3 regions of the Streptomyces sp. NPDC030183 genome follow, and region 3 is predicted to be linked to each of the others. Evidence: riboswitches for the same ligand, from Rfam matches in the RefSeq annotation. Region 3 holds a riboswitch; each other region holds the start of a gene.
The links. A riboswitch is a leader RNA that binds a small molecule or an ion and turns the genes downstream of it on or off. The one in region 3 is predicted to bind cyclic di-AMP.

Region 1 (5,137 bases), on a different contig from region 3:
GCCCCTGGCGGAGCTGACGGCGGGCTGAACGCCCGAACGGAAGAGCGCTCCAGCCGGGGTTCATGGGGTCGTTCGGATCACGCCTGGGCCGCGGAGCCCGGCACGCACACACGCACCAAGCCCCGCTCACCGGCAGCGGCGAAGTCCCCCAGCCCGAAGCCGGCATCGATCCGAACGACAGGCCCCCTAGGCCCTGTCGTCAAATTCCCACCTACCCCGCGACGCCATGCACGCGCTCTCGACGCACCGGGCCCCGACCCGAGTACGTCCAGTACACGGGTCAGGGCCCGGCCCGCCGAGAGCACGCACCTGACGCCGAGGGGCCGCCCTCCGGGCGACGGCGGGAATGTGACGACAGGGCCTAGCCCATTCGGACCCGTCGACTGGCCGGTCGCCGGTCGTCCCGTGAATCTGGGACGGGTGGGGCAGTTACAGGGTGCGAAGAGGCCGGACGGCCGGCGGTTCTTCTACACCGGTGCCCTCGTGCGGGTCCTGCCCGTGCTCCTCGTCGTCAGCGGCTTCTGCTACGACCACTTCATGCCGCGCGAACTCACGGCCGTCCCCTTCTTCACCGCGGCGCCGCTGGTGGCCGCGCCGCTGCTGTCGCTGGCGGGCACCGTGGTGACCGGTGCCGCCTCGCTCGGCGGCATCCTCGCCGTACGCCTCCGGCACAGCGGTGTGGGCGAGGCGGACGCGCTCACCGAGATCTCGACCGTCGCCACCGTCGCCGTACTGGCCGTCGCCATCAACCGGCTCGTCCGGCGCAGTGACGCCCGCCTCGCCACCGCCCGGGAGATCGCGGAGGCGGCGCAGCGGGCCGTACTGCCGAGGCCCCAGGAGCGGCTCGCCGGCCTGGAGATCGCGGCACGGTACGAGGCCGCGCAGGCCGGGGCCTCGATCGGGGGCGATCTGTACGCGGTGCAGGACTCGCCGCACGGCGTACGGCTGGTCGTGGGGGACGTCCGCGGCAAGGGCCTCGGCGCGGTGGCGGCGGTGGCGGTGCTGATCGGCGCGTTCCGGGAGGCGGCCGAACAGGAGACGACCCTGGAGGCCGTGGCCCAGCGGCTGGAGCGGGCGCTCGCGCGGGAGGTGACCCGGCGGGACGCGGCACGGCGGGACCCCACCGTGCCGTACGAGGGGTTCGTGACGGCCGTCCTCGCCGAGTTCCCGCACGGTGCCGGGTCGGCCCGCATCGTCAACCGGGGCCACCCGCCCCCGCTGCTGCTCCACGCCGACGGCGAGCTGCGCACCCTCGACCCCCCGTGGACCGCGCTGCCGCTCGGCCTCGACGAGCTGGGCACCTGGCCGGACCGCGCCGAGGAGGTCGTGTTCCCGGCGGGGTCGACACTGCTCTTCTACACCGACGGCCTGTCCGAGGCCCGCGACGCGGACGGCGTCTTCTACGACCCGGCCGCCCGGCTCCACGGCCGCACCTTCCCCGCCCCGCGCGCCCTCTTGACGACACTCGCCGAAGAGGTCCGCGAGCACACCGGAGGCGGCACCACGGACGACATGGCGCTGCTCGCCGTACACCGCCCCTGAAGAACTCTCACTCTACGTACACAATCCAACCCCCTCCGCATAACAACTGACGCCCAGTCAGGACAGCCGGGGTTCCTGAGGCGAGGCCAACTCGCCCGTTTTCCACCCCTCATGACCCGTAAGTCCAGCGCAAAAAGGCGAACGATCATTCAGAACCGCTTGGAATGCCGCCCCCACGTCTATTAACGTTCGATAACGCAGCGCGGTCGTCCCAGCCGTCACAAGAGGCGGCTCCGTGCTCACGCGCCGAATCCCGTAGGGAACCGGGGAACCACCACCCTGGGGTGAATCGCGCGAAAACCGCCGTGGAAGCACGCTCGGTTTACGCGCGTAGGAGACCTTCCGCTCCGAACCCGTCAGCTAACCCGGTAGGCGAGAAGGAAGGAAAGGAGTACGCCCCACGTGGCGTCCAACCGGTCCGCGACCGAAGCCCCCTTCGTGCCGAACCAACGCGGCAGTGAGCCCGAGACCTTCGGCTTCGGCAGCTATGACAGCGACAACGAGGGCCCCTTCCAGGAGTGGAACCCCACCGCGGAGTCCCTCCGTCCCGTCCGCGGCCGGCACCGCGTGGCCAAGACCAAGCAGCGCGGCGGGTTCGCCCGTAGCTCCACGGTTCTCGGCGTCGGCGTCATAGCCGCCGTCAGCGGCGCCGGCATGGCCAGCGCCCAGAGCGGCAAGGCCCCGGTGGCCATCTCGATGCCGGACATGCCGAACGTGGGCTCGGTCTTCGAGGACGACGACCCCGCCGACGAGCCCGAGGGCTCCGCCACCCCGCTCAGCAGCGCCGGCCTCATCGCCGCCGACACCGAGCAGGGTGCCACCGACGCCGGCGAGGCGCTGCGCGCCCGCATCATGCAGCAGGCCGAGTCCCAGCAGGACGCGTTCGACCTGAAGGCCGCCGAGGCCGCGCAGACCGCCGCCGCGAAGAAGGCCGCGGACCAGGCCGCCGAGGAGAAGAAGGAAGCCGAGGCCAAGGAGGCCGCCGCCAAGAAGAAGGCGGAGGAAGAGGCCGCGAAGAAGAAGGAAGCCGAGCGCCTGGCCGCCCTGGCCAAGCAGTTCACGCTGCCGACCTCCTCGTACACGATCACCTCCACCTTCGGCCAGGCCGGCCCCTACTGGTCGTCCGGCTACCACACGGGCCTTGACTTCGCCGCCCCCACGGGCACCCTCATCAAGGCCGTCCACAGCGGCACGATCACGCAGGCGGGCTGGGACGGCTCGTACGGCTACAAGACCGTGCTCACGCTCGACGACGGCACCGAGATCTGGTACGCCCACCAGTCCTCCATCGGCGTCAGTGTCGGCCAGAAGGTCGGCACCGGCGACGTCATCGGCCGCGTCGGCGCCACGGGCAACGTCACCGGCGCCCACCTCCACATGGAGGTGCACACGGCCGGCTCGGGCAACGGCATCGACCCGGCGGCGTGGCTGCGCAGCAAGGGCCTGAGCATCTAGCCTCCAGAGCCACTCGAACGGATGTGACGCCGCGTAAGGCCGACGGGCCTGACGCGGCGTCCGTCGTACCGCCCGGGCCCGACGCTTCACCCGGCGTTCACACGAGCCCGGAATGCGATCGTCCGACCCGGTGGTTGAACCCACACATGACTTCTCTTCGCAAGCTGGGTACGTCCGACCTCGAGGTCTTCCCGCTCTCCCTGGGCGGCAACGTCTTCGGCTGGACGGCGGACGAGGCACAGTCCTTCGCCGTCCTCGACGCCTACGCCGACGCCGGCGGCAACTTCATCGACACCGCCGACTCCTACTCCGCGTGGGTCGACGGCAACCAGGGCGGCGAGTCCGAGACGATCATCGGCAAGTGGGTGAAGGCCCGGGGCAACCGTGCCGACGTGGTGATCGCGACGAAGGTCAGCCAGCACCCCGAGTACCAGGGCCTCTCCGCCGCCACCATCAAGGCCGCCGCGGACGCCTCGCTCACCCGCCTGGGCACCGACCACATCGACCTCTACTACACGCACTTCGACAAGCCCGAGGTACCGGTCGAGGAGATCATCACCGCCCTCGACGACCTGGTGAAGGCGGGCAAGGTCCGCGCGATCGCCGCGTCCAACATCACCCCCGAGCGTCTCAAGGCGTCCCTGGACTTCTCGGACCGCGAGGGCCTGGCCCGCTATGTGGCGCTCCAGCCCCACTACAACCTGGTCTCCCGCGACACGTACGAGGGCGCCCTCCAGTCGGTGGCCGCCGACGCGGGCCTCTCCGCCGTCCCCTACTTCTCCCTCGCCAAGGGGTTCCTCACCGGCAAGTACCGCCCCGGCGCGACCGTCGACAGCCCTCGCGCCGCGGGCGCCGGCGCCTACCTCGACACCCCGAGGGGCACACGCGTCCTCGCCGCCCTCGACGAGATCGCCCGGTCCAGGAACGCGGAGATCGCCACGATCGCCCTGGCCTGGCTCACCGCCCAGCCGACGATCACCGCCCCGATCGCCTCGGCCCGCACCACGACCCAGCTCCCGGCACTCCTGGCGGTGGCCGACACCACCCTCACCCCGGAGGAACTGACCAAGCTGACAGACGCCTCGGCGTAGCAAGCCCATGGCTGCCCTCAGCCCCGGAGGGGGTGAGCCGCGTACGACGGACCGGCACACGCCACCGGGGCGCCACAGGCGGATACGGCGGGCCGGCCGCGCACGGCCGAGCGGAACGCGCCTCGGAGCCGGCGCAAGCCCCCGTGGCGGGCCGGCCGCGCACAGCCAGCCGGGAACGCGCCTCAGAGGCGTCGCAAGGGCCTGTGGCGGGTGGGCCGCGTACGGCCGACGGGGAACGCGCCTCGGAGGCGTCGCAAGCCCGTGCGGCGGGTGGGGCCGCGTACGGACGTGAGGGGGTGTGTCGGGGGGGTGTCCGCCCGCAGCGGTTGGCGCGTCAACTGGTCCGGCTTCCCGAGAGACCGATTTCGCGCCGTTCCGAGGACGGACACCCCCCGGCGCGCCCCCGACCCACCCGCACCCGAAGGCGCCCCACCCCACAACGCACACCCCGCCGACGACCCGCTACGACCCATACGGCCGGTACGGCACAACCGCCGGGCTCCCCCCGTAAGGCGACCCCGCCCCATAACTCTGCGCCTGAGCCTCGACGCCGTACCCGTACCCGTATCCGATCCCGCCCCCGACCCCCTGCCAAGCCACAGCCTGGAACGGCGGCACGGCCACCCCCACCGGCACCACCCCCCGCCCCGCATAAGCCAACGCGGGCCGAGCCAACCCCCGCCGACGCCACAGCTCGAACAGCAGCTGCCGCTCCCGGAGCACGAAGTCACCCCCGCCCCGCCCCAACCGCCCCCGCCGCCGCAGAAACGCCAGCGACGTCGCGTACGCCTCGTACTCCGCGACGACCCGAGCCCCACTCTTGCCGAAGTGGTACGCCGCGTAGTCCCGCGCCACCCGCCGAGCCCGCATCGACCCGAGGACGAACGGCTCGGGCGGCGTCAGCCACCCCGCCGCCGCGTACACCGGCAGTTCCTCCCGCACGGCCCGCAGCTCCCGCTGCCGCGTCCAGATCGCCAACCACGTCAGCAGCCCGAACATCGGCACCATGAACACCGCGTAGACCGCGAAGAACCCGTACTCCCCGAACG
Region 2 (5,137 bases), on a different contig from region 3:
CGGTATCCCCGGTGAGCGCAAGGCCGAGTTGATGACGCACCTGCTGAACATCGACCCGCCGGACCACACCCGGCTGCGCCGCCTGGTCTCCAAGGCGTTCACGCCGCGCAGGGTCGCCGAGTTCGCCCCCAGGGTGCGGGAGCTGACGGACGACCTCATCGACCGGTTCGCGCAGAAGGGCGAGGCCGACCTCATCCACGAGTTCGCCTTCCCGCTCCCGATCTACGCGATCTGTGACCTGCTCGGCGTCCCCCGCGAGGACCAGGACGACTTCCGGGACTGGGCGGGGATGATGATCCGGCACGGCGGAGGGCCGCGCGGCGGCGTCGCCAGGTCGGTGAAGAAGATGCGCGGCTATCTCGCGGACCTCATCCACCGCAAGCGTGCGGCGCTGCCCGCCGAACCCACCCCTGGCGAGGACCTCATCTCCGGTCTCATCCGGGCCTCGGACCACGGTGAGCACCTCACCGAGAACGAGGCGGCCGCCATGGCCTTCATCCTTCTCTTCGCCGGTTTCGAGACCACCGTCAACCTCATCGGCAACGGCACCTACGCCCTGCTCACCCACCCCGAGCAGCGCGCCCGCCTCCAGACCTCCCTCGGCGCGGGCGAGACGGCCCTGCTGGAGACCGGCGTCGAGGAACTCCTCCGCTACGACGGTCCCGTGGAGCTCGCCACCTGGCGGTTCGCCACGCGGCCGCTGAGCATCGGCGGGCAGGACATCGCCGCCGGCGACCCGGTGCTGGTCGTCCTCGCGGCGGCGGACCGCGACCCGGCCCGCTTCGCCGACCCCGACACCCTCGACCTCTCCCGCCGCGACAACCAGCACCTCGGCTACGGCCACGGCATCCACTACTGCCTGGGCGCCCCCCTCGCCCGCCTGGAGGGGCAGACCGCGCTGGCGATGCTCCTCACCCGCCTGCCCGACCTGCGGCTCGCGGCCGACCCCGCCGACCTGCGCTGGCGGGGCGGTCTCATCATGCGCGGACTGCGCACGCTTCCCGTCGAGTTCACACCGCGTCAGGGCTGGTGAACGGGCCGTACCCCTATCAGGAACAGCGGCGGAAAGTGACACACCCTCAAGTTCGTGATCTTCACGTGATCTCCGCTGCATTAACTTGTGACAACTGATCGTCTACGGATACGTTCACACGTCAGTGCGAAGGATGGTCACATCCCTCGCACAGCTCTCTGCTGTCGCGTGAAAGGCAACCGCATGCTCTCCGGGAACGGTCGTCACCGTCGCCCCCGTCAGGCTCCGGCACTCCTCGTCGCGGCCGGAGTGACCGGCTCCGCCATCGCCATCCCGCTCCTCGGCGCCACCGGCGCGAGCGCGGCCAGCGGAACCACCTGGGATCAGGTGGCGGAGTGCGAGAGCGGCGGCTCCTGGAGCGCGGACACCGGGAACGGGCGCTACGGCGGCCTCCAGATCTCCCAGGCGAACTGGGAGCGCCACGGCGGCCTCGACTACGCGACCAGCCCCGACCAGGCCAGCCGTTCGCAGCAAATCGCGGTCGCCGAGAGAATCCTCGCCGATCAGGGTGTCGGCGCCTGGTCCACCTGCGGACTCCTCCACAACCTCGACGGTGACTCCGCCTCGGCCGACGTGGACACAGGCGTGGCGGGAGATTCCTCCAGCTCGGGTGATTCGTCCGGTTCATCCAGTTCATCCGGTAACTCCACCAAGTCCACTGACTCCTCTGATTCATCCGGTTCATCCGTTTCATCGGACTCCTCGGATTCCTCCGGATCGCCTGATGGGTCGGGTTCATCGGAATCGTCTGATTCGTCCTCCGATGTCGCTGGCGCCTCCGAGGACTCCGCCGAGGCCGACACCGCCGACGGCTCGCAGGAATCCGGCAGCTCGGCCCCGGATGACGCCAAGAGCGGCGACTCGGACAACTCCGCGCGGAGCGACACGTCTTCCACCAGCGGCGATGTCGATGGCGGCACCGGTCGCCACCGTGGCGCGAGCGCCGAGGAAGGCGTCCACGCCGACGCCGCCGACTCCCGCGGCGAGACCTCCGCCGGCCGTCATGCCTCCCGCGGCGGCGACGCCTCCCGTGAGGCCGTCGACGGCTCGTACACCGTCCGCCCCGGGGACAGCCTGACCGCCATCGCCGACTCCCTTGAGGTGGGCGGCGGGTGGCGGGAGCTGTACGCCGAGAACGAGGGCACGGTCGGAACCGACCCGGACCTCATCCTTCCCGGTCAGACCCTGGAAGTCGGTGCCGAAACGGGCGAAAAGTAGCGGCAGTTCGGGTCATGGTTCGCCCCTTGATGTCCGTTTTGATCTCGGTGGGAGATGAATCACAGACCCCCTGATCGTCTTTGAAATTCGGCGAATCACGTGTTTACGGTCGTGACCGCTCGCCACAGCGGGCCCTTGCGGTCGTCACGCCGAATCCTGCCGACGGCCGCTCGGAACAGTCGTCGCGTCAAGCGCCGTAGGCAGGAGCGGGGGACCCAAGGTTTGCGCCGGGTCCGGCGGTTGAGGCCCTTCGGGGTCACGCCGCCGGCACCGGCTCGGGGTGAAGCCGCATCACGTGCGCCGGAAGGCGAGCGGGTGCGGCCGGGCAACTCAACCGGCCCGAACCCGACAGCTCACCTCGTAGGCGTCGGTGAGGGGATCACTCCATGCTGTTTTCCAGCAAGGGCAAGCACCGTCGTCCGTCCAGGACCGCTCGCGCCATCGCCGTCGCCGGTGTCACCGGCGCCGCCGCGATCGCCGCCCCGCTCATGGCGGCCGGCAGCGCCTCCGCCGCCACCGAGTCCGAGTGGGACGCCGTCGCCCAGTGCGAGTCCGGCGGTGACTGGTCCATCAACACCGGCAACGGCTACTACGGCGGTCTGCAGTTCTCGGCCTCCACCTGGGCCGCGTACGGCGGCACGCAGTACGCCTCCACGGCCGACCAGGCCAGCAAGGCCCAGCAGATCGCCGTCGCCGAGAAGGTCCTCGCGGGCCAGGGTGCGGGTGCCTGGCCGGTCTGCGGCAAGGGTCTGTCCAGCGCCTCGTACGACGGCGCCGCCGCCTCCTCCGGCAACTCCGGCTCGGACTCCTCCTCTTCCTCGTCGCAGGAGAGCACTCAGGAGACCCGCGCCTCGCGTTCCTCCGAGCGCGCCACCGTCGAGACCCCGACCGGCAAGAAGGTCAAGAAGGGCGACGGCGAGTACAAGGTCGTCAGCGGTGACACCCTCAGCAGCATCGCCGCGAAGAAGAACGTCAAGGGTGGCTGGGAGAAGCTCTTCGAGCTGAACAAGGACATCATCGACGACGCCGACTTCATCTACCCCGGCCAGCAGCTCCACCTGAGCTGACGACCGGACCAGGACCGATGGTTCGGCCGGGCCGAAAAATGGCCGCTCCCCGGCTGAACCTCGGTCCGCTCCCGGCCGTGTCCTCCTGAGTGAAGACCTCGTGAGGGCCGCCCCCCGTCCCCACGGGCTCCCCGCCCCGGTGCGCATTCCCCCGTACGCACCGGGGCGGGGTTTTTCTGTGTCCGGGCCTGCTCCGCCCATCTGTCCGGGCCCGCTCCGCCCACCTGTCCGGCCCTCCGCCGACCCTTCTGTTCACTTTCCCGCCCACCCCCCTTTGTTCCGGGCTGGAACAATGGGTACGGTCTGTCTGTCCACGGGACGGTCGGTCGGCTGCCGACGGGCCCGGGGCGGTTAGGCTCTAGTCGCATGGCCCTCGTGGCCCCGCACCAACGCGTCACATCCCAAGAAGGAGATGCTCGTGCCGTCCATCGACGTCGTCGTAGCCCGGGAAATCCTGGACTCCCGAGGCAACCCCACGGTCGAGGTCGAGGTCGGCCTCGACGACGGCAGCACCGGTCGTGCCGCCGTCCCGTCCGGCGCCTCCACGGGCGCCTTCGAGGCCATCGAGCTCCGTGACGGCGACCCCAACCGCTACCTCGGCAAGGGCGTCGAGAAGGCGGTCCTCGCCGTGATCGAGCAGATCGGCCCGGAGCTGGTCGGCTACGACGCCACCGAGCAGCGCCTGATCGACCAGGCCATGTTCGACCTGGACGCCACCGACAACAAGGGCTCCCTCGGCGCCAACGCCATCCTCGGCGTCTCCCTCGCCGTCGCCCACGCCGCCTCCGAGGCCAGCGACCTGCCGCTCTTCCGCTACCTGGGCGGCCCGAACGCGCACCTGCTGCCCGTTCCGATGATGAACATCCTGAACGGCGGCTCGCACGCCGACACCAACGTGGACATCCAGGAGTTCATGATCGCCCCGATCGGCGCGGAGTCCTTCTCCGAGGCGCTGCGCTGGGGTGCCGAGGTCTACCACACCCTCAAGAAGGTCCTGAAGCGCAAGGGCCTCAACACCGGCCTCGGCGACGAGGGCGGCTTCGCCCCGAACCTGGACTCCAACCGCGCCGCCCTCGACCTCATCCTGGAGGCCGTCAACGAGGCCGGCTACACCCCCGGCGAGCAGATCGCCCTGGCGCTCGACGTCGCCGCCTCCGAGTTCTACAAGGACGGCGTGTACGTCTTCGAGGGCAAGGAGCGCACCGCCGCCGAGATGACGGACTACTACGCGGAGCTCGTCGACGCGTACCCGCTCGTCTCCATCGAGGACCCGCTGTTCGAGGACGACTGGGACGGCTGGAAGACCATCACCGAGCGCCTCGGCGACAAGGTGCAGCTCGTCGGTGACGACCTGTTCGTCACCAACCCCGAGCGTCTCGCCCGTGGCATCGAGGAGGGCGCGGCCAACGCGCTGCTCGTCAAGGTCAACCAGATCGGCTCGCTCACCGAGACCCTGGACGCCGTCGAGCTGGCCCAGCGCAACGGCTTCAAGTGCATGATGTCCCACCGCTCCGGCGAGACCGAGGACGTCACCATCGCCGACCTCGCCGTCGCCGTGAACTGCGGCCAGATCAAGACCGGCGCCCCGGCCCGCTCGGACCGCGTCGCCAAGTACAACCAGCTGCTGCGCATCGAGGAGATCCTCGACGACGCCGCGGTGTACGCCGGCCGCAGCGCGTTCCCGCGCTTCAAGGGCTGACACCAGTAGGGCGGCAGTAGGAAGCGTCGCACGTACGTCCCCGTACCCGGTCCCGTACCGTGTGCGGGGACGTACGCACGTAGGGACCGTAGGAAGGGGAAGTGGGACATGCCCGTGAAG
Region 3 (5,137 bases):
GAGGTCCAGCTTAGACCGGCTCGCACCGGCCCTCCGGAGCGGAAGATCGCAGCGATCCGCGCGAAGCCGCGCCGCGCGGGGATTTTCGCCGTCAGCCGAGCACCCCGCACAGCTGGCGTACATCCTGTACATTTTTTACAGAAGTCGTTCAGAGGAGGCATCCATGCCCGCGAACCGGCCGTCGGCCCGTCACGCGCTCCCCGAATTCACCGAGCGCACAAGTGCGGGTCACCGAACGATGGATCCGTATGCCAAGTTGCTGGACGAGCGGATCGTGTTCCTCGGGACGCGGATCGACGACACGTCGGCCAACGACGTGATTGCGCAGTTCATGCATCTGGAGTACCAGTCCCCGGAACGGGACATCTCCCTCTACATCAACTCCCCCGGCGGCTCGTTCAGCGCGATGACGGCCATCTACGACACGATCCGGTTCGTCGGCTGCGACGTGGAGACGGTCTGCCTGGGCCGGGCGGGTGCCTCCGCCGCGGTGCTGCTGGCGGCGGGCACCCCCGGCAGGCGATCGGTGCTACCGGGCGCGCAGGTGGTGATCCGTCAGCCGGCGCTCACCGAGCCGGTCACCGGGCAGGCGAGCGACCTTGCGATCCAGGCCGAGGAGCTGACACGCAACCGCCGCAGGCTGGAGGAGATGCTCGTACGGCACACCGGGCAGAGCCACGAACGGATCAGCGGGGACATCGAACGGGACACCGTCTTCGACGCGCCCGGAGCCGTGGACTACGGCCTGGCCGACCGGGTCGTGCCGAGCCCCAGGGGTTCGCGGGCGCTCCCCGGCGCGAGGTGAGCCGCCGATGCTGCCACCCGAGCTGCCGCCGCTGCCCGCGCTGACGCGGGCCGAGGCCGAGGTGATCGACCGCTATCTGGACGTGGTCGACCTGCTGGGCCGGATCAACCCGGCGCGCCCCGGCGACACATACCGCGGGCTGCGGGCCGCGCAGGCCCTCGTCGGCAAGGCGACGGCACTGCGCGACGCGCTCGAACTGATGCACACACGCGGCGAGAACGAGCTGCACGCCCCCACCCTCGCCCGGGCCCTGCGGGTGCTGGACGGGGAACGGCGGGCGGCCCGGATCACTCTTCCGCCGGAACCCGAGGACTCACCCGCCTGAACCGATCGCGCGTCCTCGTCCGTACCGCTGACGGGACCTCCGGTCCGGGCCACGGCCCACCGGTCGGCCTACGCCCAACAACCCATCGGCCCATCCGCCCCAGGAATCGCCGGAGTTGCACGTCATAGCCACACGAGTGCCGGAACCCGTCATTCCGATGCTGGTGGGGACACCCCCGACTCCATGGACAGAACAGCTGAAAACGGCCTGTCCACCCGAACGGGCGAGTGGTGAGTAACACCACAAATCCCTGATTCCGTTGGGATTTTCGGACTTCCGTGCGTCAAGATCCCTTCCTGACGACAAGCCCCCGCCACAGCGGCGGGGCGATCCGGGCGGACGCCGAGTCCTGCCGCCGTCCGGATGACCGGTCGACAGGAGTGGATCGGCAGGAGTGGAGGACCCAAGCACGACGGGTCGCCGGGACGGTCACGCCATGACCGGGCCGAGCAGCCCTTGGGGTGAAGCCGCGTCAGCGGCCGGGCAACTTCGCCAGCCCGAATCCGACAGGTCATCCTTCACAGGCGGCTGACGAAGGGTTGCGCATGTCTGCGCTCAATCGTGTCCCGTCGCTGTTGACCCGGGCCGGCACGGCCTCGGCTCTCACCATCGCCGCCGTCGGCGGCAGCATCGTGGTCCCGGGCGTCGCCTCCGACGCCGAGGCCGCCACAGTAGCGTCCAAGGCACTTCAGGTCGCGGCTTCCAAGAAGGGCTCCCCTTACAAGTACGGCGCGACCGGCCCCGGCAGGTTCGACTGCTCAGGGCTGACGCTCTACTCGTTCAAGAAGGCGGGCAAGAAGCTGCCCCGTACTGCCCAGCAGCAGTACAACAAGACGAAGCACATCTCATCGAGCAACCGCAAGCTCGGAGACCTCGTCTTCTTCCACTCGGGATCGAGCGTGTACCACGTAGGTATCTACGCGGGGAAGGGAAAGATCTGGCACTCGCCGAAGACGGGTGACGTCGTGCGGCTGCAGAAGATCTGGACGAAGAGCGTCTGGTACGGCCGGGTCCGCTGACCCGCCGGGGGGCGGCCGGAACGAGGGCCGCCCCCTCCGCCGTTCCCCGCCGCCCTACGCCGCGCTCCTCAGGCGCTTACCGCTCCCCGGCCCCTCTCGCCGCTCCCCGGCCGCCACATGAGCGCCCCGGGCCCTCTTTCGCCCCTTGGCGAGGCGTGGCACGGGCCCGGATGGTTACTCGTACGGCCATGGCCGACGATCGCATCAGCCCCGCTCGCAACGAGACACCTCTCGAGCGGGCCGACCGCAACTTCTCCGAGTTGCTCCAGGAGCTGCGGGTCACCCAGACGGGCGTGCAGATCCTCTTCGCGTTCCTGCTGACGCTGGCCTTCACCCCGCGGTTCCCGGACCTGGACTCGTTCCAGCGCGCCACCTACGTGACCACGCTGCTGCTGGCGGTCCTCGCGGCGGCGCTCTTCACCGCCCCGGCGGCCCTGCACCGCTCGCTGTTCCAGCAGAACGCCAAGCCCGCCATCGTGCGGGTCTCGTCCAGGCTGGCCAGCGTCGGCCTGTGGGTGCTGATGCCGGCCTTCGCCGGGTCGGTCCTGCTCGTCGTGGACGTGACACTGGGCCGGGCCGCGGGCCTCACCGCGGGCGGTGGCACCGTCGTCGGCTGTCTGCTGCTGTGGGGCCTGCTCCCGAAGCTCGTGGGACGCTCGGTCCGCGAGAACCGCGCCCCGATGCCGACACCGCGCCGCAGCGGCACGGCCCCCGCGCCCCAGGAGGCGGACCCCGTCAGGACTCCTGCGGACCGCCTGCCCTGACCGGCTGGACGGGAACGGTCCACGGAAGCTCGATCGCCACCGTCTTGCCGCCCTCCCGCGTGGGTCTGACGCTCAGCCTGCCGCCGCACTCGGCGGTGAGCCAGCGGATGATGACCATGCCCCGCCCGTTGTCCTGCTGGACGGCGGCGGGCAAACGTTTCGGGAAGCGCGGATGGCTGTCGGTGACGCCGATGCGCAGGTGTTCGTCGCGGTCGAGGGCGAGGTCCACGGTGAACGTGGGTGACTGACCGAAGGTGTGCTGAACGGCGTTGGTGGCGAGTTCGGACACGATCAGGCGCACGGTGTCCGCGATGCCCGTGTCGCTCGGCAGGCCCCATTCGGCCAGCACGGTGGCGACATACCTCCGGGCCGCGGACACCGAGGCGGGATCGCTCGGCAGAGTGACGGATGCTTCCTGGTGATCTGCCATGGCGAGGCGTCCCTTTCCCACGGGACCGGTGTCCGACTGGGAGCGGATGGTTCGATGACGGTCCCGGACTGGTGCTTCGCGCCAGACTGCCACTACCTGGGCCGTCACGGGTGGCGATCCACCAAGATATGCATATATCTGTCGCTCGAAGCGGTGAACTCTCCGACGGCCGACCGTATTCGAGGGGCCCCTCGGGCCATCCTCTACCGTCACCCGACTTCGCGCGCCGGGCGGAAGGAGACACCCATGCAATACGGTCCGGCGGTCCGCCGCCGCAAGCTCGGCGCCGAGTTGCGCCTCCTGCGCACCCGCGTCGGCATCACCAGCATCGAGGCCGCCCGTCTCGTGGGCTGGCACCAGTCGAAGGTGAGCCGCATCGAGACGGGCGCCAGTGGGGTGAAACCCGCGGACGTCCACCGACTGCTGGACGCCTACGCGATCGACGACACCGAGTTACGCGAACTGCTGATGGCGCTGGCGGGCTCCGAGGACGGCGGCGGGCGGCACAACTGGTGGCACGCCTACCGCGGGGTGCTGCCACCGACGTACCGGGACTTCATCAGCCTGGAGTCGCAGGCGAACGGGATGCGCACCCTGGAGACCTCGGTCGTGCCGGGTCTGCTGCAGATCCCCGAGTACGCGCGGGCGGTGACGCGGGCCGCGGTGGAGGGGCTGGAGGACGACAAACTCGACGCGCTCGTGGAAGTGCGGCTCGCGCGGCAGGACGTCCTGCGCGGGCATCCCCCGATGGAGCTGAGCGCCGTGCTCGACGAGGGCGTTCTGCGGCGGGAGGTCGGTGGACCCGAGGTGATGGCCCGCCAACTGGAGCGGTTGGTCGAGGCGGCGCGCCTGCCTCAAGTGAGACTGCAGGTGCTGCCGTTCACTGCGGGGGCGCACATCGGCATCACCGGTCCTTTCGTAATTTTCTCATTTCGGAGCACATCCGATCTGGACGTGGTTGTTCTCGACCACTTGACGAGTAGCCTCTACCTCGAGCGGAAAGAAGACCTCAGGGCTTATGTCGAGGCCTTCAACGCCCTTCAGATCCACGCCCTTTCGCCCGAGGACTCGTTGGATTACATCGCCGGACTGGCTCAGGGCTAGCTTCCGGCGCGTAAGGAGGCACCATGTCAGCTCTGCCTCGGAACGTACCCACCAGTACCGCACTGCGCGGTGTGCGATGGCTGCGCAGCAGCCGCAGCACGGGGATGAACAACTGTGTGGAAACGGCCCGCCCCGGGTCCGGCCGCCTGGCCGGACTGGTGGCCGTGCGCGACTCGAAGAACACGGCGGGGCCCGCCCTGCTGTTCCGGCCGGAGGCATGGGAGGGATTCATCACCACGCTTCGGTGAGCACCACCGACCGCACCACCGGTTCCGCTTCTGGCGACGCACGGCCGCGACGCCGACTCACGGTCGCGTATCGCCGATGATTCCCACGGCTCGGTCGATCTGCCCCTCGGTGAGATCCGCCCGGGCGGTCAACCGCAGCCTCGAGATGCCGTCGGGCACGGACGGTGGGCGGAAGCAGCCGACGGCGAGACCCGCCGCCCGGCAGTCCGCCGCCCACCGCACCGCCTGATCCGGGGACGGCGCCCGTACGGACACCACGGCGGCGTCGGGCCGCACCGCTTCATGGCCCGACGCCGTCAGCCGTGTGTGCAGCGCCCGCGCCACCTCACGGGCCCGGGCCGCCCGCTCGGGCTCACGGCGCAGCAGCCTGAGCGCGGCGAGGGCCGCGCCCGTCGCCGCGGGGGCGAGCCCCGTGTCGAAGATGAACGTCCGGGCCGCGTTG

Region 1: another riboswitch for cyclic di-AMP. It lies ahead of ACZ4Z2_RS09900 (M23 family metallopeptidase); the one in region 3 lies ahead of ACZ4Z2_RS30755 (C40 family peptidase).
Region 2: another riboswitch for cyclic di-AMP. It lies ahead of ACZ4Z2_RS04280 (transglycosylase family protein); the one in region 3 lies ahead of ACZ4Z2_RS30755 (C40 family peptidase).

What each region holds. Positions count from the first base shown of each region.
Region 1 covers NZ_JBVIBK010000006.1:294,010-299,146, forward strand. The annotation lists gene ACZ4Z2_RS09890 (GTP cyclohydrolase II) at 1-28, shown strand, start outside; gene ACZ4Z2_RS09895 (PP2C family protein-serine/threonine phosphatase) at 421-1,542, shown strand; cyclic di-AMP (ydaO/yuaA leader) riboswitch at 1,777-1,932, shown strand; gene ACZ4Z2_RS09900 (M23 family metallopeptidase) at 1,945-2,997, shown strand; gene ACZ4Z2_RS09905 (aldo/keto reductase) at 3,144-4,088, shown strand; gene ACZ4Z2_RS09910 (PrsW family intramembrane metalloprotease) at 4,551-5,137, opposite strand, start outside.
Region 2 covers NZ_JBVIBK010000002.1:316,095-321,231, forward strand. The annotation lists gene ACZ4Z2_RS04270 (cytochrome P450 family protein) at 1-1,033, shown strand, start outside; gene ACZ4Z2_RS04275 (transglycosylase family protein) at 1,217-2,251, shown strand; cyclic di-AMP (ydaO/yuaA leader) riboswitch at 2,434-2,633, shown strand; gene ACZ4Z2_RS04280 (transglycosylase family protein) at 2,638-3,318, shown strand; gene eno (phosphopyruvate hydratase) at 3,737-5,017, shown strand; gene ACZ4Z2_RS04290 (FtsB family cell division protein) at 5,126-5,137, shown strand, end outside.
Region 3 covers NZ_JBVIBK010000030.1:41,002-46,138, forward strand. The annotation lists gene ACZ4Z2_RS30745 (ATP-dependent Clp protease proteolytic subunit) at 164-805, shown strand; gene ACZ4Z2_RS30750 (hypothetical protein) at 813-1,130, shown strand; cyclic di-AMP (ydaO/yuaA leader) riboswitch at 1,474-1,672, shown strand; gene ACZ4Z2_RS30755 (C40 family peptidase) at 1,676-2,149, shown strand; gene ACZ4Z2_RS30760 (DUF6328 family protein) at 2,338-2,913, shown strand; gene ACZ4Z2_RS30765 (ATP-binding protein) at 2,885-3,343, opposite strand; gene ACZ4Z2_RS30770 (helix-turn-helix domain-containing protein) at 3,590-4,447, shown strand; gene ACZ4Z2_RS30775 (DUF397 domain-containing protein) at 4,471-4,695, shown strand; gene ACZ4Z2_RS30780 (8-amino-7-oxononanoate synthase) at 4,753-5,137, opposite strand, start outside.